One region of the Hahella sp. NS-SX17 genome, then DNA from elsewhere that is predicted to be linked to it. Evidence: predicted binding sites of a transcription regulator. Region 1 holds the regulator's gene; each other region holds the start of a gene.

The links. The regulator sigma-54, encoded in region 1, starts transcription at its own class of promoters, with help from an activator protein. The targets are predictions, from matches to a motif close to TGGCACNNNNNTTGCTNT.
Region 2: a site for sigma-54 is predicted at 5,115-5,132, ahead of flgB (flagellar basal body rod protein FlgB). Genes of this name have one in related genera too.
Region 3: a site for sigma-54 is predicted at 1,533-1,550, ahead of AC2IBB_RS25760 (PEP-CTERM sorting domain-containing protein). Genes of this name have one in related genera too.

The regions. Positions count from the first base shown of each region.
Region 1 is NZ_CM170632.1:5,998,718-6,005,623, reverse strand. It holds gene mgtE (magnesium transporter) at 1-883, opposite strand, end outside; gene AC2IBB_RS26795 (HPr family phosphocarrier protein) at 1,123-1,392, opposite strand; gene rapZ (RNase adapter RapZ) at 1,487-2,347, opposite strand; gene ptsN (PTS IIA-like nitrogen regulatory protein PtsN) at 2,374-2,838, opposite strand; gene hpf (ribosome hibernation-promoting factor, HPF/YfiA family) at 2,845-3,153, opposite strand; gene AC2IBB_RS26775 (RNA polymerase factor sigma-54) at 3,269-4,765, opposite strand; gene lptB (LPS export ABC transporter ATP-binding protein) at 4,888-5,613, opposite strand; gene lptA (lipopolysaccharide transport periplasmic protein LptA) at 5,610-6,134, opposite strand; gene lptC (LPS export ABC transporter periplasmic protein LptC) at 6,118-6,696, opposite strand; gene AC2IBB_RS26755 (KdsC family phosphatase) at 6,701-6,906, opposite strand, start outside.
Region 2 is NZ_CM170632.1:2,717,064-2,723,969, reverse strand. It holds gene flgG (flagellar basal-body rod protein FlgG) at 1-620, opposite strand, end outside; gene AC2IBB_RS12335 (flagellar basal body rod protein FlgF) at 726-1,472, opposite strand; gene AC2IBB_RS12330 (flagellar hook protein FlgE) at 1,554-3,509, opposite strand; gene AC2IBB_RS12325 (flagellar hook assembly protein FlgD) at 3,527-4,204, opposite strand; gene flgC (flagellar basal body rod protein FlgC) at 4,229-4,666, opposite strand; gene flgB (flagellar basal body rod protein FlgB) at 4,669-5,064, opposite strand; gene AC2IBB_RS12310 (nitroreductase family protein) at 5,339-5,905, opposite strand; gene AC2IBB_RS12305 (adenylate/guanylate cyclase domain-containing protein) at 6,496-6,906, shown strand, end outside.
Region 3 is NZ_CM170632.1:5,791,896-5,798,801, reverse strand. It holds gene AC2IBB_RS25765 (hypothetical protein) at 4-816, shown strand; gene AC2IBB_RS25760 (PEP-CTERM sorting domain-containing protein) at 909-1,493, opposite strand; gene AC2IBB_RS25755 (hypothetical protein) at 1,849-3,468, opposite strand; gene AC2IBB_RS25750 (hypothetical protein) at 3,695-4,723, opposite strand; gene AC2IBB_RS25745 (hypothetical protein) at 4,736-5,152, opposite strand; gene AC2IBB_RS25740 (GFA family protein) at 5,329-5,760, opposite strand; gene AC2IBB_RS25735 (hypothetical protein) at 5,972-6,906, shown strand, end outside.

The DNA.
Region 1 (6,906 bases):
TTCCCAGCCAGACCGCCCGGCTCTTGGCGGTTTTCATAATGGGGGCGAACATGTCTTCTTCTTCGTCCAGACCCGCCATGCTTAAGATTTCGTGATCGGCGTTTTCACGGATAACGTCAACCACGTCATCGATGGTGATACGGCCTACGAGTTTGCCTTTGTCATTGACGACAGGGGCCGAAACCAGGTCGTGGCGCTCGAATAGAGTTGCGACCTCTTTGTCGGAGACGGTCGCTGGGATCGGCTCCACGTCTGTCCGCATGATTTCGCGCACCGTCGAACTCAGACTGGACACCAGCAAAGTGGTCACAGGAAGTACGCCTATGAAATCGTCTTTTCGGTTTACCACCAGCAGGCTGTCGGTCATGTTGGGCAGGCTTTTGTGGCTGCGCAGATAGCGAAGCACAACATCGACGGTAATATCCGGACGCACGGTAATCATGTCCGTGTTCATCAGGCCGCCGGCGGAATCCTCAGGATAGGCCAGGACTTCTTCCAGACGCTGACGGTCCTGGGCGTCCATGGTCTCCAGAACTTCCTGGATGACCGCTTCCGGTAGCTGCTGCAGTAAGTCAGCGAGGTCATCGACCTCGAAATCCTCGGCGATCTCAATAACATCCTGTGCGTTCATTTCGCTCAGGAAGTCAGAACGGATTTCGTCGCTCAGATATTGCAGGACTTCGCCGTCCAGCTCGTCATCGACTAACTGCCAGAGTAACTTCCGCTCGTTGGGCGGTGATGACTCCAGTAAGTGAGCAATGTCGCTGGGGGAAAGGCCGCCGTTCAGTATGCGCGCGACCTGCTGTAAAGATCCGCTTTCGAGCGCTTCCGCAATGGAGCGCATACGGACCTTGGCAGTGCTTTTTTCGGTCGCTTGAGGCATAGATTACATCCGCGTTTGGGGCGGCCCGCAACGGGCAGCGAAGAAATTGCCGGATTTAAATTACAGAGTCGGACTCTGCGCCGTTGTGGCGCCAGTATAAGCGAGCCCAATATAAAGTGTAAGTTAAGACGAAAATTAGTCTAAGGAAAATCAGGGAATTGTCTTACTTTATTCAAGCGGTTTGTATTGTTTGAGAGGTTTGATGAGATGGGGCGGGACGCCCCGAAAGCAGTGAGGGGTTATTCGCCTTCTCCGAAATAATCCTCGATCAGAGTCTTGATGGCGTTAAGCGCCTCTTCTTCGTCGGGGCCGTCTATTTTTAAAGTAAGAGGGGTTCCCTTGCTGGCGGCGAGCATCATGACCGCCATTATGCTTTTTCCGTCAACTTCCTGGCCTTCTTTGGCTACTCTGATCTTACTGGCGAATCGGCCGCTGGTGGATACGAATTTGGCCGCCGCTCGGGCGTGCAGGCCAAGCTTATTAATAATAGTGACTTGTTCCTGGATCATGGGGCGCGATGAGCATAAAAGATTGAAGTTTCCTGAATGTTGGATTCAGGCCGGTTTAATTGTTAAGCGACTGTGGCTTCTTATTGTTAAAACCTTATTGCGCCAGCTCTTTGTGGCGCACTTGGACATTATCATATTTTTTCTTGAAATGCTCTCCCAGGCACTCGCAGATATAGACCGAGCGATGCTGCCCGCCAGTGCAGCCAATGCTGATGGTCATGTAGGTGCGGTTACTGTTCTGGAAGTGTGGAATCCAGGTCTCAAGAAAACTGATGATGTGTTGCAGCATCTGTTCCGGTTCCGGATGCTGTTTTAGGAACTCAATGATTTCCTGGTCGGTGCCTTTGTAGCCGCGCAGCGCTGTATCCCAGTAGGGGTTGGGGAGACAACGAACGTCGAACACCATATCTGAGTCTGAGGGCACGCCGTGTTTGAAGCCGAACGATTGGAAGAGTAGGGCGAGTTCCTGGGTCTTGTGCCCGATAACTCTGATTTTGACCTGATCCCGTAGTTGGTAAATCGAGAGATCGCTGGTGTCTATATAGAGATTCGCCAGTGTGGCGATTGGCTCCAGCAACTGCTTCTCTTTGGCGATGGCTTCCTTCAGGGACGTGCTTTTGCTGCTAAGCGGATGCTTGCGGCGCGTCGCATGAAAGCGTTTGATCAAGGTGGCGTCATTAGCGTCAAGATAGATGATTTCCACATCGATATTGTGCGCTTGCAGGGTGGCGTAAATGGACGGAAAATCTGATAAATCCCTATAAAGATTTCGTGCGTCTATGCTGACGGCGAGTTGCTGATTTTGGGTTTTTCCCTGGTCCAGCACCTCTTGGGTGAGAGGCGAGAGGAGACCGATAGGCAGGTTATCAATGCAGTAATAGCCCATATCCTCCAGGACATGGAGCGCCGTACTTTTTCCGGAGCCTGAACGACCGCTTACGATAATCAGCTTCATGTCTTCCTCTTTCCATCGAAGCTGGATTATTTTTCCAGCACCCTCCTGAACAGGGTTTCGTCGTTGTCGCAGTCGCGCAAATGTTCGCAGAAGCGACGATCATTGAATTTCTGGGCCAGCTGGCTCAGCAGGTCAAGGTGTTCGCTGGTGGCTTCCTGCGGAACGATCAGAACGAACAGCAGATCCACGGGTTCATTGTCGATCGCGTCAAAAGGAATTTTATCCTTCAGTGTAATCAGGGCTCCTATGATGCGATCACAATTTTCCAGGCGACAATGGGGTATCGCTATACCTTGGCCGATACCGGTGCTGCCGAGTCTTTCACGGCATATCAGGTTGGTAAAAATGGCGTTCTCGTCCAAAAATGGAAAATGCTGCGCAATCAGATTGGCGATATATTCAAGAACGCGCTTCTTACTCGAGCCCGACACCCCACAGCGTGTGAGGGCGGGCGAGATAATGGACTCAATAGTTAGTGTGGTTTGGGCCATGTTCTGTTATCTGGCGGATGCGCCATGCATCCGATCAACGTGCTTCTCTTTATGTTTGAGGATCTGGCGATCTAGTTTGTCCACCAGTGCGTCGATTGACGCGTACATATCTTCGTGTTCAGCATTGGCATGCAGGTCAGCGCCGCTAATGTGCATGGTTGCTTCCGCAATCTGGCGCTGTTTTTGAATGGAGAGCGTTACTTGGACATTACTGATGCTGTCGAAGTGTCGTTCGAGCTTGTCGAACTTGTTGTTAACGTAGTCCTTCAGTGCTTCAGTTAACTCGACTTGATGTCCGGTGATGTTCATTTGCATACTTTGCTCCTAATGCCAATATACGGTGCATTATGAATTTTGCACTTCCATGAAAAATACTAGCACATCCATTTTGTGACTATTTGATTTAAGTCTTATGCCTGTATTCCTCCTTTTAAATTAGACGCTTACGTTCGTTTGAAGGCGGAATGGAAAGCGCCTCCCGGTATTTTGCGATCGTACGTCGGGCGACATTGATGCCCTGGTCGCCAAGCAGCGCAGCAATCTTGCTGTCGCTCAATGGTTTTTTTGGTGACTCTGCTGCGACTAACTTCTTGATAATAGCTCTAATGGCGGTGGAAGAACACTCGCCGCCGGTGTCTGTGCTGACATGGCTGGAGAAAAAGTACTTCAACTCAAATACGCCGCGGGGAGTGTGCATGTATTTTTGCGTGGTCACCCGTGAAATTGTTGACTCATGCATCTCCACAGCCTCGGCTATATCGTGCAGCACCAGCGGCTTCATCGCTTCCTCGCCATACTCAAGAAACCCTTGTTGATGTTCGACTATTTGTGAGGCGACTTTCAATAGGGTTTCATTACGGCTTTGCAAGCTTTTGATAAACCAGCGCGCTTCCTGTAACTGATCGCGTAAATAAGTGTTATCGGAGCTGTTGTCCGCGCGTCTTACCAAGCCGGCATAGCCAGGGTTAATGCGGATTTTGGGGGCGATTTCCGGGTTGAGCTCCACCAGCCAGCGACCGTTGGCCTTCTTGACGATTACGTCAGGAACGACATATTCGGTATTGCTTTCCTGAATGCCTTCGCCTGGCCTTGGGTTCAGGCTCTGGATCAGTTTGAGAACCTCCCGCAGGTCGTCCTCCTTCAGGCGACTGCGGCGCATCAACTGTGCGTAGTCGCGATTGCCAAGCAAGTTGATGTAGTGGCTGACCACCAGTTTGGCCTGCCCCAGCCAGGGGGTGTCTTTGGGCAACTGATTCAGCTGGCTCAGCAGGCAGTCCTGCAGATTGCAGGTTGCGACGCCTGGCGGGTCGAATTGCTGAATGCGTTTTAGCACCGCACGCACTTCGTCCAGTTCTATCTCTTCTTCGCCTTCTGTCTGCAGGCCGCTGTGAATTTCGTCAGGCGTAAGGGAGAGATAACCGTCGGAGCTGACCGCATCAATGATCGCAACGGCGATCATACGGTCGATATCGGACATGGGGGTGAGATTCAGTTGCCAGAGAAGGTGGTCTTGCAGGGTCTCGCCCTTGCTGTTGCGGGACTCGAAGTCGTATTCGTCATCCTCGCCTCCGCTGTAGCTGCCTGAGCTGCTCTGAAACACGTCATCCCAGGCGGTGTCTACGGGCAGGTCGTTGGGGATTGAATCGGACCAGTTGTCCTCCTCGGCGAACCCTCCCTCTTCCATGCCCGACTCTTGCGTCCTCTCCTTGCTGGAGTTGTTGGCGAGCATGTCGCTGATCGTATCATTCTGAACGTGATTGGGAGACTCGTCCTCTTCTGACACTTCCAGCATAGGGTTGGACTCAAGCGCTTGTTGAATCTCCTGCTGCAAATCCAGTGTTGAAAGCTGCAAAAGTTTTATTGCTTGTTGCAGTTGCGGGGTCATGGTCAGTTGTTGACCCAGCTTTAACTGCAATGAAGTTTTCATAACCATCTGATGCTTACCACCGATTCAGGCACAGATCTTGTGAGTTTTTCATAATTATTAAGTGCTTTTATCCTAAGCTCTTGAGCCTTGAGGTCCATCCGGGATGGAGGCCGCCGGTTAAACTAAAGTTTGAACTGGTCACCCAGATAGACCTCCCTAACCTTTGGGTTGGCAAGAATATCACCTGGCGTGCCGCTTGCGATAATAAATCCTTCACTGACAATATAGGCGCGTTCACAAATATCCAAGGTCTCGCGCACATTATGGTCGGTAATTAAAACGCCGATGCCGCGTTTCTTAAGGTGCTCGATTATCTGCTTGATATCGTTGACGGAAATAGGGTCTACCCCGGCGAAAGGCTCATCCAGCAAGACAAACTTTGGTTCAGTGGCCAGTGCGCGGGCGATCTCGACGCGTCGGCGTTCGCCCCCGGACAGGCTCATGCCAAGGCTCTTGCGGATGTGGGTAATGTGAAACTCCTGCAACAGCTCTTCCATCTTTTGCTTGCGCTCCTTGCGGCTCAGATCGGCTCTGGTCTCAAGGATAGCGTATATGTTGTCTTCCACTGACAGCTTTCTGAAAACTGAGGCTTCCTGCGGCAGGTAGCCTATGCCCTTGCGCGCTCTGCCGTGCATGGGTAAAGCGGTGATCTCCGCGTCGTCAATGTATACGCCGCCTTTGTCGCTGGGGATCAATCCCACCACCATGTAGAAGCAGGTGGTCTTACCTGCGCCGTTAGGCCCGAGAAGTCCGACAATCTCGCCGCTGCGGATTTCGACGGACACGTCTTTTACTACTGACCGTTTCTTGTAGGCCTTGGCCAGATTTTTGGCGGTGAGGGTGCTCATTGTTTATTAGATTTGGGCGGATGGTAGATGATTTCAACCTGTTCGGCCTGATTGCCTGAGGTTGCTCCCTTCGCTGTCACCAGGCGTTTGTCAGTGAAATAGATGATTTCTTCTCCTTCCACGGAACTGTTGTCCTGCAGAATCCGCGCATGGTTGCGCATGATGACTTTACTCTGGCTGCGATCATAATCCATGCTTTCTGCGTAAGCGTGAGTTTCAGTTTGTTTTTCTGCGTCAAACTGCACAAGGTGGGCGGGCTTGCCGGTTGCTTGAAAACGACTGATGCCTTGATCGTCAGTGTAAAGGACGACTTTATCCGCTTCGATACTGGATTTGCCCTGAGTGATGACGACATTGCCGATATACGTGTCGATGCCTTTCTGACCGTCTCTCTCCCAGCGTCCAGCCTTGATGCGTACCGGTTCGTCACTACCGTTAAGAAGGTCCAGGGCGTAGCTCAGCGGGGCGAACACGATGCCCAGCAATAACGTCACTGTGAATAGTTTACTTGGGTTGCGCATAAACACCGATTACCTGAGAAAGTAAGACAATAAGCTTTTTATCAATATCCGCCTCCATTCCGACAGCGGTTAACTGATTGATATTTGAAGTTATCTTAACGGGTTGATCTGTACTGATAAAGCGTGACTTGTTGTTGTAGTCCAGTGCTTCCGTTTGCATGAGGATTGGCGCGCCATCATTGGAGGCTCCGTTGACCTTTACATCGCCGCGGAGTTTCAGAGTGTCCTGCTTGATGAGCAGCTCGCCTTCGAGGGACTCCACGCGCCAGCTTTTTTCTCCTTGTTGATATATCTCCAGATAGGGTTGGGTCAGTACGCCGGTATCCGTATCTGGATAATGCTTGGCCAGTTGGCTTTGCAGGCGGCTGGTGAGCGCGCCCTCTTTGTTGTAAGTGGTATAAACGGCATTAATGACGAAAGCGTCGGGCTCATCCTTCAGTAGAGGCTCTTCCTCGAAAAATGGGACAGCCCCGTCATCCTGGTAGGCGACCAGATAAATGACCAGGAACGCCGCCAAAGCGGCGTAGATCCATTTGCTATATTGTCGGAGCAGATCTGTCATGAGGTTATAGGTAGGCTTCCAATGAGGCGTGCAGCACACCTTTGGCGTCTAGTATCATATCGCACACTTCTCTCACTGCGCCTTTTCCTCCGTGCGCGGATGTGCAATAAGCCGCATGCTGGCGAACATACCAGTGACCATTGGGAACGGTGACGCCAAAGCCGCAGCTGCGAATGGCCGCCAAGTCGGGCAGGTCATCGCCGACGTATG
Region 2 (6,906 bases), 3.3 Mb from region 1:
CCGGGGGCGCCTTCCTGAGGGTCGCCACTGGCGGCGGTTTCGCGGAACAGGTTGTTGCCGATAGCCTCCAGCCCGGCGGGGTTAATAAAGTCCACCGTGTTGATATTGCCGACCTGGGTTGGCGTGGCGGTGCCGGCCACAGTGACGCTGACCACGCCATCGGTACTGATGGTGAGGTGCAAGGCGCCGTCCGGCACGGTAATGCCAGGCTCAAGAGGAAAGCCATTGGCGGTGACCACATCGCCATCGGAGTTCAGATGAAACTGGCCGTCCCGCGTATAGGAAATGGTTCCGTCCGGCATCAGAATCTGAAAGAAGCCACGCCCGTTAATGGCGATGTCCAATGGCTGCTCGGTGACCTCAAGGTTACCTTCGCTGAAGACTTTCTGAGTGCCCACCACGCGCACCCCTGTCCCCAGTTGCAGACCCGAGGGCAACTGGGTGTCCTGCGAACTCTGACCGCCCGGCTGTCGCTTGATCTGATACAGCAAATCCTGAAACACAGCGCGATCACGCTTGAAGCCGGTTGTATTAACGTTCGCCAGATTATTGGAAATGGTTTTTAGAGCAGTATCCTGAGCCGCAAGCCCGGTTTTACTCACCCACAACGCACCATGCATGACAAATTCTCCTATGCAGGTCGGACAACACAATAAATGGGTTTCAACCTATACCCGGATAGACTCCGGGCCGCATGGCGGAAAATTGCCGCTCATGCGGGATTACTAGGATATTTGCAATAAGCGTGCCGCAGCTTCGGAATTATCATCCGCAGCGCGCATTACTTTGACTTGAAGCTCGAATTGGCGGGACAGAGAGAGGATTTCCGTCATCTCTTCGACGGCGTTGACGTTGGAAGACTCCAGATAGCCGGACTCCAGGCGTACGAGTCCATCAGCGAGAGCCGGGCCAGGAACGTCCGGCTTGAGGCGGATCAGCCCATCAACGCCTTTTTCAATGTCTTCAGCGGGTGGATTGACCAGGCGGATGCGGTCCACTTCCTGAATTTCATCCGGATTGCCGCCCAACGGCACGATAGAAATCGTGCCGTCGCCCCCGATGTTGAGCCTGGCTGCAGGCGGCACGGCGACAGGTCCGCCGTTGCCGAGCACCGGCAATCCCGAACCGGTGCGCAACATGCCGTTCACATCCACCAGCAGCTCTCCTTCTCTGGTGAAAGCCTCACTGCCGTCCGGCGCTTGCACGGCGATCCAGCCTTTACCGGCGACCGCGACATCCAGGTCGCGCCCGGTCTGCATTAACGACCCCATTTCAAAATCCGTCGCCGGCCTTTCCGTCATGGCGTAGGCGCGGCTGGGGTAATGTTCGCCGAACACCGGCATGCTTCGCGCCTGCATAAAGTCAGACTTGAAGCCTGTGGTGTTGGCGTTAGCCAGGTTGTTAGCGTGGCCACGCTGAGACAGCATGTTCTGCTTGGCCCCGCTCATGGCGATATATAAGGCTTTATCCATGAGCACCTCTCGAATGCCGCCTGCTTGCTTTACTCATCATGATCATCAACTCTTCTCATTTATTGATTAGCGCAAGTGGGGTTAACGCAGGTTGATGATGGTCTGAGTGATGGCGTTGGCGGTCTCAATGGTTTTCGCATTGGCCTGATAGTTACGCTGGGCGATGATCAACCCCACCAGCTGCTCGGACAAGTCCACATTGGAATCTTCCAAAGAGCTGGAGCGAATAGCCCCCAGCGAGGCGGTTCCAGGAGCCCCGATCACAGGGTTGCCGGAATTGAATGTCTCCACCCAGGTGGTTTCCCCCACGGGCGCCAACCCCTGAATATCATTGAAGTTGGCCAATGCGACCTGCCCCAGCACCTTAGACTCCCCATTGGTGTAACGGGCGAAAATCACGCCCCCGTCATCCACGTCCAAACCAATCAAACGCCCAGTGGTGAAGCCATCTTGCTGCAGGTCGTTGACCGCAAACGCGCTGCCATACTGAGTCGTGGTCCCTAGATCTATAAAAAAGTTGGAACTGGTGGGCGGATCAGGGATCGGCAAGGTTCCGCCATCCACCACATTCAGGGGGCCATCTGCGCCGTTTGGCGTACCGTCAGGCGCCAGCGGCGTCCAGTTGGAAATCAGCACATCATCAGACAGCACTTCATTGATCGAGCCATCCTGATCGAATACCAGACTGTATGAAGCGCGGGATGGCGTACCGCCGGTCACCAGCGGGTCGCCGATATCCTGTCCATCGATCAACGCATACATGGTCCACAGATTGTCCGGCGTCGTCGCCGAGGGCGGCTCTTTCACGAAAAACGTCGTCAGAACGTGGGAGTTGCCCAGGCTGTCGTAGATCGTTGTCGAAGTTGCATGGTTATAAGTGTTTTCATCCGCCGGGTCGAACACGTTATTGACGAAAGGCGTGCCAGTGAAAGTCGCGAACAAATCCGCCGTGCCGCTTGTTAGAGTAACGCCATCCTGCATGGTCAGGTTGACGCTGCCGCCTACAACCACATCCGTCAATGCCGTGCTAAGGGTTTGTGTTGATGCCGCCGCATCGTTGCCCTGCACGACAAACTGATCTCCAGCAGCGCCGCTGAACCCAAAGCGCAGGTCATTACCACGATTATTGATAATCGCCAGGTCCGCGCCGTCCAAGACGGCGCGAACGCCAGTTAGCTCTGAGGAGGAGTTGATCGCATTGCCCAAGTCAGTCAGGTTGGTGTAACCGTCAAACAGCACGCCGTCTATAAATACCTGCATGGTGCCGGATGCATTGTTGAAACCCGCAGCAGTAATCGTAGCCCGTGTGCTGGCGGCGGCGTCAATGTTATCCAGATTATTGAACAGGCCTGCTATTTCGGCAGCGGAACTATTCGCGGGAATAGTCACTGTTGAAGTTGAGCCGTCAGCCTGAGTCACGGTAATCGTCTGCGCCGCGTAGCCATTATTGCCGTTCGTGCCGGCAGCGGTAGCGTCCACCGCTTGCCCGATCAGCAGCCCATCCGAAGACAGTGAGTCGCCCCGCTCCAGCAGCACCGGCTCGGACGCGTCCAGGTTCAGGTTAGCGTCCACCCTTGTGGTTCTATCTGGCGCGAGGCTAGTGTCATCTATCAACAGATCCCCGAGAACGCCGCTGACAACGCCGCTGTCATTAGCGACGAAACCTTGCAGACGCATGCCGGAGCTGTTCACCACATAACCTTCTTTGTTGATGCCGAAAGCGCCGGCGCGACTGTAACGGCGATCGCCACTGTTAGTATCGAGAATAAAAAAGCCTTCGCCATTAATGGCGAGGTCCAGCCCATTCTCAGTAAAGGAAAGATTGCCCTGCGCAAATTCCTGCCGCACTTTTTGCACCCGCACGCCATCCCCAACCGGGTTGGAGCCCAGGCTCAAAAAGCTGTTGGCGTATAGGTCGCCAAACTCCGCACGGGATCGCTTGAAGCCAGTCGTGCTGGCGTTGGCGATATTATTACCGGTCACCTCCAGGTCGACCGATGCTGCTCTGATTCCTGTTAACGCGATATTAAACGGCATACCACACCTCGCACATGCTAACTGATCTGTTTGATATCGCTTAATCCGACCGATCCAAGTCCGGCCAGATTCAATGTGACGCTGCCGTCACGAGCGATTGATACACTATCCACATTGGCCGCCAAATAAGAGCCGACCTGCATTTGCTCGCCGCTATAACGAGCACGCGCCACCACTTCATACCGCCCGGCCGGCAAAGTTTCGCCCTTGCTGTTTTTGCCGTCCCAGCTGAAATTAACGTCACCGCCAGGCTGATAACCTTTATCAATAGTCGTGATGAGCTCGCCAGCCTCGTTATAAACGCTAATGGCCAGTTGCGAGGTTCCGGCAGGCAACTCCACCACCCCGTTAATGGACCCATCCGCAGTCTTGATGGCGCTCTCCATCGGCGCCAGCACATCCCGCCCCACCATCGCTGAAGCCTGCAGCGCCTGGGCGCTGCGGAACTGTGAGGCCATGGTGTCTACGGTCGAATTTAATGACTGAATGCCTTCCACCGAGCTGAACTGGGCCAACTGCGCGACAAACGCCGTGTTGTCCTGGGGATCGAGCGGACTCTGGTTATTCAACTGGGCGATCATAAGATCCATGAATTCGTTTTTACCCAGCTCGTTTTTCCTGTTGGCGGACTTCTGCTGAAGCGCGTATTGACTCAGCGCATCACTAGTCTGATTCGTCGTATTGATATCGCTCATCACGCTGTCCTCACGAAAAGTTCATCACTGGCCAATCGTCAGCAGGCGCTGCATCATGGTTTTCGCTGAATTCAGCACTTCCACGTTGGTCTGGAAGCTGCGGGAAGCGGACATCATATCCGCCATTTCCTCCACCACGTTGACGTTGGGGTAGAACACATAGCCGTCCTCGTCCGCCATGGGATGGTCCGGCTGATAGCGGCGCTCCAGAGACGCATCGCTTTCCACAATGGCCCGCACTTCAACGCCGCGGGAAGCGTCATCGTTGATTGAGGGAGGAATCGCCGCATTCAGGGCGTCTTGATGAACCGCCGCAAAAATTGGTTTGCGTGCGCGATAGGTCTGATCGATGCTGGAGCTGGCGGTGTCCGCGTTGGCCAGATTGCTCGCTGTCGTGTTCAGTCGCACGGACTGTGCGGTCATACCAGAGCCGGCAATGTCGAAAATGTTGTTAATCGCCATCATTATTCTCCTTTAATCGCGCTGACAATACCTTTCAGCCGGCTATTGAGAAATTCGAAACTGGCCTGGAAGTCCAGCGCGTTCTTGGAGTACTGAACTATTTCCGTCTGCGTATCCACTGTATTGCCATCAATAGAGGGCTGCAGCGGCTGTCGGTACAACAAAGCGCCTTCCGCCGGCGTTTTAATCGCCATATGCGCATCGTGAGTCGTAACCACCTCCAGCGAATCGTCCATGCTTTTGGCTTGCTTGAGCACGGCTTTAAAATCAATATCCCGGGCGCGGAATCCCGGCGTGTCCGCATTGGCAATGTTGTTCGCCAGCACTTCCGCCCGTCTGGCGCGGACGTTCAGCGCCTGCTCATGGATACCCAGCGCTTTGTCGAATGATATGGCCATCTAACACCTCTGCAGTTGCCTGACTGCGACAATCGTCATTTGCAACAATGTCAGCAAGTCCCGCGCCAGATATTTTTTTGTTTTATTTTTCAGATAGATAGTGTTTTCAGGCAGGCGGAAGGCGGCAAAGGGATACCGCCCGGAAGGAAAGCGCGCCCACACCAGGCGGCAAGAGGAAAACCATCGCCACAAACTGCGGTGGACACAATCTCAAATATACGGACCGGTATGAAGAGAAGCGGCCTCTGCCTGAGCATGCAGCGCCGCAGAAAAATCAGCTCGTTTCGCCAGCAAAGAAACTGACGCGCTCTTCGAAAGCCGGCGGTTCGGGAACTTTTTTGTCTTTGCTGGCCGGCGTCCCCACATACAGATAACCCACAACATGTTCATTAGCGGCCAAACCAAGGCGCTGTTTGACACGCTCGTCATAGGCCACCCATCCGGTGCGCCACATAGCGCCATAGCCCAGCTCCCCCAAACCCAGCATCAAGGCGTATGCGCTGCAGCCGGCGGAAATCAGCTGTTCCGACTCCGGCGCCTTGGGATGCTCTTGCACAGTGGCGACCACGACAATCACCATCGGCGCGCGACTGGGCGCTTTGGCCAGTTTTTGCCTGGCCGCATCGTCCTGACCGTCCTGCTCCGCCACTTCGCAATATATGCGACCCAGGGCTTCAAGCCCTTCACCTTCGACGATTATCAACCGACAAGGCCGTAAGCGGCCATGATCCGGCGCGCGCATGGTAACTGGATACAGTTGTCGCAATTCTTCATGACTGGGGGCGGGGGCCTGCAATAAAGGCGTAGAGGTTCGATTTGCAAGAATGTCTAATACCGCCATGGCGTTATACGATGCTCCTGTTGTTGATAGATGTGACCGCCTTGTTTATAGATATGACCGCCGGCCATGCCAATAGAATATCGACGGATGATTCGACTCAGATTATAAATAGGAATGATTCTTAAATATATGCAACCCAAAGGCAGAAAACACTTGTCTTATCGCGCCACATTTCCAGCCTTTTACGCCAACTCAAAAGGTTAAAGATTGTCTAACGAGGGACAGAACCGCCTAACAGATTGTCGGACAACCCCATTACTGCTAACCTAAGACGCGATCGTAGCGCTGGTGGACTATACTACCAGAAGAGGGCGGCAGTTATGGCGGATGGTTTACGCCGGTCCAAAGGCTTTTTGCATGGCAATCCCGCATTCAACCAATGCGTCGCACTACGCCTGCTGAACAGGCGCCTCCTGCTTTCCACCCGGAAAACCTTCTATTCCTGTCCTTTTTAGGGTATATCCGTGCTAGGACAGGACGTTTTATTGATAACAGCAAACCGGCGAGCCGCTTTCTAAGCCCGCAAGCTCGCAGGGACATTTGGTTAGGTTGAAAAATATGCTGACGGGACAATACCGGTATTTGCGGTTATGACACAAATGATGCCGATACCACCACATCTCGCCAATGCGCCGCACTCCCCGACTCAGGTGACAATCCCACCCATGCCGGACTATAACGCCCGAGTGCTCGGCTACCTGGTATGCGCCGCAATTATCGTCGCTGGCATTCTGGAAGGGCATTTCGACGAATACCTCATCTGGATCATTCCCGGCGCCATGCTATGGCCGCATATTCTGTATTTCGCTCTGCGCTTCTTCGATAAACAGAAGAACACCAAGGTCCGCCAGGGCATGATGGTGGTGGACGGTTTCCTGTGCGGCGTGATTCTGGTTTTGATCAAATTCAGCGTCACCCCCACCCTGTTTTTTCTGCTGATGCTGAACTTCAGCTTCATAATCGTTGGCGGTATGAAAAGCTGGCTGTATGGCAATATCGCC
Region 3 (6,906 bases), 210 kb from region 1:
TTTATGAGTGTTAATCCGGTAAACGAAGCGAATAACCCATTCGCTTTTTCTATTAATACGGAAGGCCCTGTTCCGGTTAAAGGTCCCAAACAGGAGGCTTCGCTGGTGCTCAGCGACGGTAAGCAGGACATACCGCTGATGCGTTTCAGTCGTGAGACCTACCAACCACAACTGGAGAGCCCTGATAGCAAGGCAGGCCCGCCAGGGAAGCAGCTTGACGGCAAGCTGTCGGAGGCCAGCGCCACTCTGGAGGTGGATATCTTCGCCATTATGAGTTTGATCCATGAGCTGGCGCAGACGCAGAAAAAAGGCGCCCGCGACATTCGTCATGGCGAGTACCAGCAGAAGTGGCAGTCGCTGGAAAACGCCGGCAAGGAGCTGCGTGACTCCGCAGGTAAAGAACTGGCGGCGTCCCTGGTGCAGGGCGCTTTTCAGATCGCAGGCGGCGCCGCTTCCGTCAAACTGACGGTGAAGTCGACACAGCAGACGAATGCGTTGATGAAAGACACCAAGCTTGATCCTGCGCAGTTGCAGCTGAAGCTGCAGGTGCCGCAGAACCTGACCAACCTGGGACAGACCTTCACCCAGATGGCGGGGGGCGTCGGTACGGTGGTTGCGGCGCCCCTGACCTATGAGTCCAAGCTGGATCAGGAGCATCAAAAGCAGTATGAAGCGGAGTCCGAGAAGCACTCGGCGAATATCGATGAAGCTAAGGATTTCATTCAGACCATGAAAGAAATCATGGACGACGTGAGATCCAAGCTGTCCGCTATCGAGCAATCCAAGCACGAAACGCGGCAGAAGATATTCTCGTGAAGTTGATTGTGTTGCAGTAACAAAAACGGCTGATCCCCAGATCAGCCGTTTTTGTCAGGGTGTGATGAAGAAAGCGCTAACCGGTTAAATGTTTAAGATTTGCGTCGCGCTCTTCCTGCGAGTCCCAGAAGGGCTGCGCCGAATAAGGCCAGTGTGGCGGGCTCAGGGACTTTCTTGATGCTGGTGATAGCAAACTTCACTGTAGCGTTGACGTCAAGCGTCAGACTGCCTGAATCAAATAAAGCAACAGGGAGGTGATTCAAGGAGGGTGAAAGAGGCTCTTTAAAGTTGAGTTCAAATTCAGCGACGTCAAAATAGAAAATAGGAATGTTATCAGAGGGGACTTCATCGGTGAAACTGAAGGTGTTTTCATTCATACGCGCTTTCATTTCGAAGGGAGGCATCGTGCTCTCGCCTGAGTCGCCAAAAACATAGTCACCGACTCTGGCGCTCCAGGAGCTGATTACAATTTTTCGATCATCCGGCGATCCTACGATATCGTAAGTGAGGCTTCCAAACATTGAGGTTCCAATATTGGGAAAATCCCTTTCAGGAAAGTAGGGGTCAAACACATTACTGACGTCTTCCAGACTGCCTGAAAACTGATAGGTAATGGGAGTAGCGCGAACCGTGGAGGTAAGCGTTAGGACGGTTAAGAAAAGTAAAACTTTCTTCATGAGAATTCCTTGTTAAAAGTACCCTTTAATTCAACGTTTTACGCAAAATGCGCGCCATCTTCCATATTCCCTGTCGGTGTCGGCTTTATCTGTGAGGTCAATCTACAGCAGCTTACACTTTTGTAAACTTTGCTGACGTTTGGAGCTGTTCTACGGCATTCGCGGTTGTCTTTGCTGTTCGAGCACACACTGGCGTAGTTCATATTGTCCCGACACTCAAGTAAGCGAACGTCAATTATAAATAAAAGACGTTGCATTATGTATGGATTCGCCGCCGCCTTTTTTACTTTAAGTTTTGCTTTTGTAAAAATTACCGACGTACTTCGACCTTTACTCCCTAATTACAAACGCACAGTTACATCGGAATCCGCTCCACATTACCCAAACGGCCGTCTTTGAACTCCAGCTGATAAAAAATATCGTTCCAGTCTCCTGGTACGGTAAACCGGTATGCGCTGAGGATGGTTCGCGGGTTTTTCTCAAAAATCTGCTCTCCTTTAATACTCACGGGTAAGCTGTTTTCGAGTTGGTCGCTGCTGGCGCTATAGCGAATCCTCTGTACATTCGCCCAAATCACCAATGGGTCATGGTCCGGCGGCGCGCAGCCAATGATCTCTGCGTTGCGATGACAGTTCAATTGAGGACGGCCCAGGTTAGCGGCGGTCTTGCGTATGATCTGGTCCAGGTCGAAGGCGTAGCTGAACTCCCGGGACTCACCGTCATGGCTGACTCGCACTTTAATCGCGTCGCTTTGGGGCGGAACGATGGGAAAGACATTTTGCGCCTGTCCTCCCTGGGAGGTATTGATGAACCCCTTGCCGTCGGAGTCGTAGGCGATCTCCAGGCTGGGCCTGGAGACATAACACTGGGCGCCGGACGCTCCCAGGAATAACTGAAATGATCTTCCATGCGCTTCAAACTTAAGCGCGGCGAACGGCGCTTCCGCGTAGTCAGCGCCCTTGGCGCGCAACGGCGTCCAACTGGAGTCCCGATGATCGTAACTGTCTGCGTTGTAGCTGATTTTGATATTGAACGGAATGGACCCGGCGTCAGCGAAGAGAATGTCTCCGTAAAGTTCGGCGCCAGGCTTCAGCCCGATGATGTCAAAAGGAGGGATGAGACAAAGCTCGCTTATTCCGCCAGCCTCCACCTCACGGCAGTCGATGGCGGTTTGAAAAGCATGATTTCCATGGGTGGGTCCGAAGGCCAGCCCCGTCGCCTGGGCTTCACAGAGCTCTTGCGCATCTACCTTGCAGCCGCTGGGAGTACACTCGAATACCCTGTCTGGTCTATGTTCCAATTTGGCGGCAAGTCCGTTGCGACGAACATCTGTCTGAAACTGTCGCAGTCTGCCGCTTAACTTCATTGCGTCAGTCTGTGCGCTGTTAACGGTTTCTCCAGCGGCGTCGAACATTTTGGTCATATTTTCACGCAGCGCCTCCTGCTGTTGCTGGATGAACTGGCTGGAATTCGGGTCCGGCCTGACCATGAGTTCATTGACGGCGCTGTAGCGTTTTCCGGCGGAAGTGGTCGCCTCCACTACAATACTGACCCGGCTGAAGTCGGTCGCATCCCTGATCGACACCAGCGTCAGCTCCATCTGGCAATTATCCGGCGCTTGCTTCAACACCGCGCCTTCATTGCCTTGCACCTGCCAATGACAGGTCATGCCGCTCAGGTGCTGTCTCCGTTCCGCATCCAGCTTCACCACTACTTTCTCACCGGGCTTGATCATCTTTTCGCCGATGATGTCGATGCGATAGGAAGGAGAGTCTTCCTGGCGGATACTGATATCTCCTCCTACATTGCCGCCGACCATGACGTTATTGTCGCCGCTGTTGTGCTGACTGGATGTAGGGTCGCGGTTAATGCTGAAGATGATGGTGACGACGCCGGCGAGGATGGACACCACGGTGGCGAACAGTTTGAGGGCTTTTGATCCAGAGAGAAACGAATGAGGCGCAGGCTTCGACATAATCACTCCTTCCTGTTATAGGCGAGTCGCCAGTCCTGAATGATGGGTGTGCAAACGTGATTACAGCGATGAGATCAGAGTTCGATTATAAAGGAAGTGAGAGACTGTTTTGTATGCGCGACGACTAAGCTTTGGTTTAGGCTGAGAGTTTAGGAAGGGGCTTATCCTGTGGCTGTGTGGCCGAGCGCAAAGAGACGGTCGGCCACAATCAAGGGAAGTAACGCGGCTACATTTGCTGCACGTAGCGGATGGCGTCACGTTCGTTGGAGGTGGTCCAGCCGTCTTCCAATATCGCTGTTAGCAGGTTGCGCAGTGGCGTATGCGCTTTCAGACTGCTTTTGATGATAGGCGTCGACCGGCGCACTCGGTTGACGTAAAGCAGCGCGACGTCGTCCGCATCCGAGTTGTACGCCCAGTCCAGCTCTTTGAAGACGCTATAGACCTTGTCCATTTCGTAGCTGCACTTTTCCACCAGGTCGCGGGCGATGGCTTCTTCGTCGGTGTTGAACATTTGCGTATGTTTGTCCAGAAAGGTTTTCACGAAAGGGTCATTGGAGGCGGCGACCTCAATGTAGGCTTCGTCGGCGATGATAGAGCCCAAAACGCCGCCGACCACGGCGCCAATGGCGACGCCCACCGGGCCGGCCCATAATCCCGCCACCGCGCCTCCCGCTGCGCCGCCGGCGAAACCGCCACCCAGATTCGCGGCTTCTCTGCCTGTCGCCCGGGTTTTATCTTCAGCGGAGGCGATGTTGTAGATGGCGATGCCGGCGCTTAATAACCAGAGGGCGCGGCCGGCTTTACCCAGGCGAATGGCTTTCGCGGAGACTTTGGGGTTCGCTCTGCCGGAGCTTTCCACAATCTGTAGAAAGACGTGATCCTGATCCGCTTTGCTCAGTTGCGAGAAGGGCTTGCTGAACAGGCGCTTGGCGTACTTGTCGCACAGCACATCCAAATCCAGACCTTTCGCTTTGAGGGCGCGGGCTTTGGCGCGTCCGATGTCGCTGGATTTGGTTCTGGCCCACTCCATGATTTCATTACGCATCTGATTGGCGGCCTGCGCCGCTTCGCTGGGGCTCATCTGACGGCTGTTGACCAGGTCTTTCAGCGATTCCGCATAGGCCTTGGTTTTCTCCATATACATCTGGCGGACATTACTGTCCTGAATAAAACGTTGCCCGAAATTGACGGCCTGGATTTCAAACTGCCTGATGGCTTCATGCGCGCTGTTATTGTTGGATTGATTGTCCGGCATACTAGGTTCCCTTTAGTCACTTTGAGTAATGATTATCTGCGTGCGTCGGAAAAACTTATCGGAGCGTTGAACTCCTGGAACCGCCTCGGCTTTCCACATAAAGCGCGGCTCCTGCAACCATTCCGCCCGGATCTTGAGGCCCGGCCAGAAGAGGAAATCGATGTGACTGACGCGTGCGTCGACGAATTGAAATACGCCCCCTGTGTATTCGGCGGAGAGTGTGACTTCTTCTTTTACATGGCCGCTGCTGTCGAGGTGTTGTATATGCAGCGTTTCTTCGTAGGGGCAGTCTTCGCTGAAGAAAGCCAGATATTCCTGATCGCGGTTGAAATGCGCTTCGTAGATGAGGCCTTCAGGCGTCGGAAAGGGAAAAGTCGCCTTGTCTGCAAGGGCGAGGGCGTTGGTTTCTTCTCTGATGGGAGCGGTCATACGCTTTATGCTCGTGGTTTGAGTTCAGTCCTTTAGCTCTTTGCTAAGCGTTAGCCGCTTTACCATAGCGTGGCGGGGAAGGGATAAGCAAGCTTACGATGAAGCCCATGAGTCCGGCGTTGAGGAGAAGTGGGCGCGCACGCTGATGGGGAGCGTCACCGTGCGCAGCGAAGCGGTTACTTCATGCCAATGGACTTCAAAAACTCGTCTTCCGTCATTCTTGGATGGTCTCCAGCGAATGCATAGCCGGCGGGTTTGCTGTCAATATAGATTTCTCCCGCCAGTTTGAACTGGGACTGGTCGTCGAAGAGGCCGCTCCAGAGATATTTCTCGCCTGTAGGCTTCAGGTGGTAGTACAGGTTGGTCCCGCAGTGTTTACAAAACGCACGTTGCGCCCACTCGGAAGAGTCATAAGCCGTAATGTTGTCCTCACCTTCAAAGACCGCTTCCTGCGCGGAAATCGCCATGGAAGGGCCGCCGTTCCAGCGACGGCACATGCCGCAGTGGCAGGCGTGGTATTCAGAATTGACGTTTTTCGCGGCCACTTTTACCGCGCCGCACAGGCATTGGCCGGCCAATGGTCCGGCGATAGTTTTGCTTTCACTCATGTAGTATCCCTCTGACTTATTGCTTGGTTTTATCGTATGTTTCGTAACGGCGTTGATTTCGTCACAGCTATCGTCTCGACACGACAATACTACCTGTCAGCTACTGACAGCATTGTGTCAGGAGCTGACGGCCAGATTACAATTTTCCGCCATGAAGAACAAAAGCGAACGACAACCTCTTTTCTCTAGTAACCGCAACAAGAGTCCAGCCATGACTGAACGTATGAAATGCCAAAACCTGTCGTGCAACCATATGATCTTGCCCAGCACCGCTGAGTGCACAGGTGGCTTGTGCATGCCCTGCGCCCTGGAGCAGGAGCGGGAAGCGAAGAGAGAGTACATACGTAAGCACAGCATAGTTATTGACCCCTACGCAGGACTGACTGACAGGGTCGATATCATAAAGGCGTATCACCTGCCTGCGCCTGGAGACCCCTTAATAACTTACACCCCATTTTCAGGGGCTATCGAGAAGGTTTATCAGGCGTTGACGGGAAATGAAACGCAACGCTTGGCGGAATATGCCGCAGAACAGCTTGAGACCGATGAAGACGATAGTGCAATAGAAATTGCTATGACGCTGGCGGCGTTCACGGATGCGGACCTGGCGGCTGTGCTGGAACGCCTCCTGTCTAGCGAGTGTTATGAGCCAGCCATATTATTTCGCGGGGCGAGCGAAGAGGTGGTCAACCTCTTGATAGAGCGCTTGGGAGCAGACCCTGAGTTGGATGGCCGTATTCTTGAAGCCTTGGCGTGGAGTGAGGACAGAAGGGTTGTGGCCTATCTGGCGCAATGGTCGCAGCAGCCGCCGGATTGGGCGTCGCGTCTGAATGTACCGGTGATGAATTGTATGGCTGAGGCCGGCTGGACGTTGGATAGTCATAATCAGCCGCGAAAACTCTACTTGGATGCCTGCTACGCGCTGGGGCCTACGGATACTGAAACGAGCGACGCCATTCGCGTAGGCAGTATTGATGCGTCAATCTGCCCTTGGTGCGAAGGCGAACTTACGCGTTTATTTGATCTCAATCTTAAAGACCCGAGGTTGGCGCTTTTCCCCTGGCAGGGAAACCGTTTGATTCTGTCGACCTGCCTGCTTTGCGCCTGTTTTGCTGAGGCGATCTATATGCATTATGACCAGGAGGG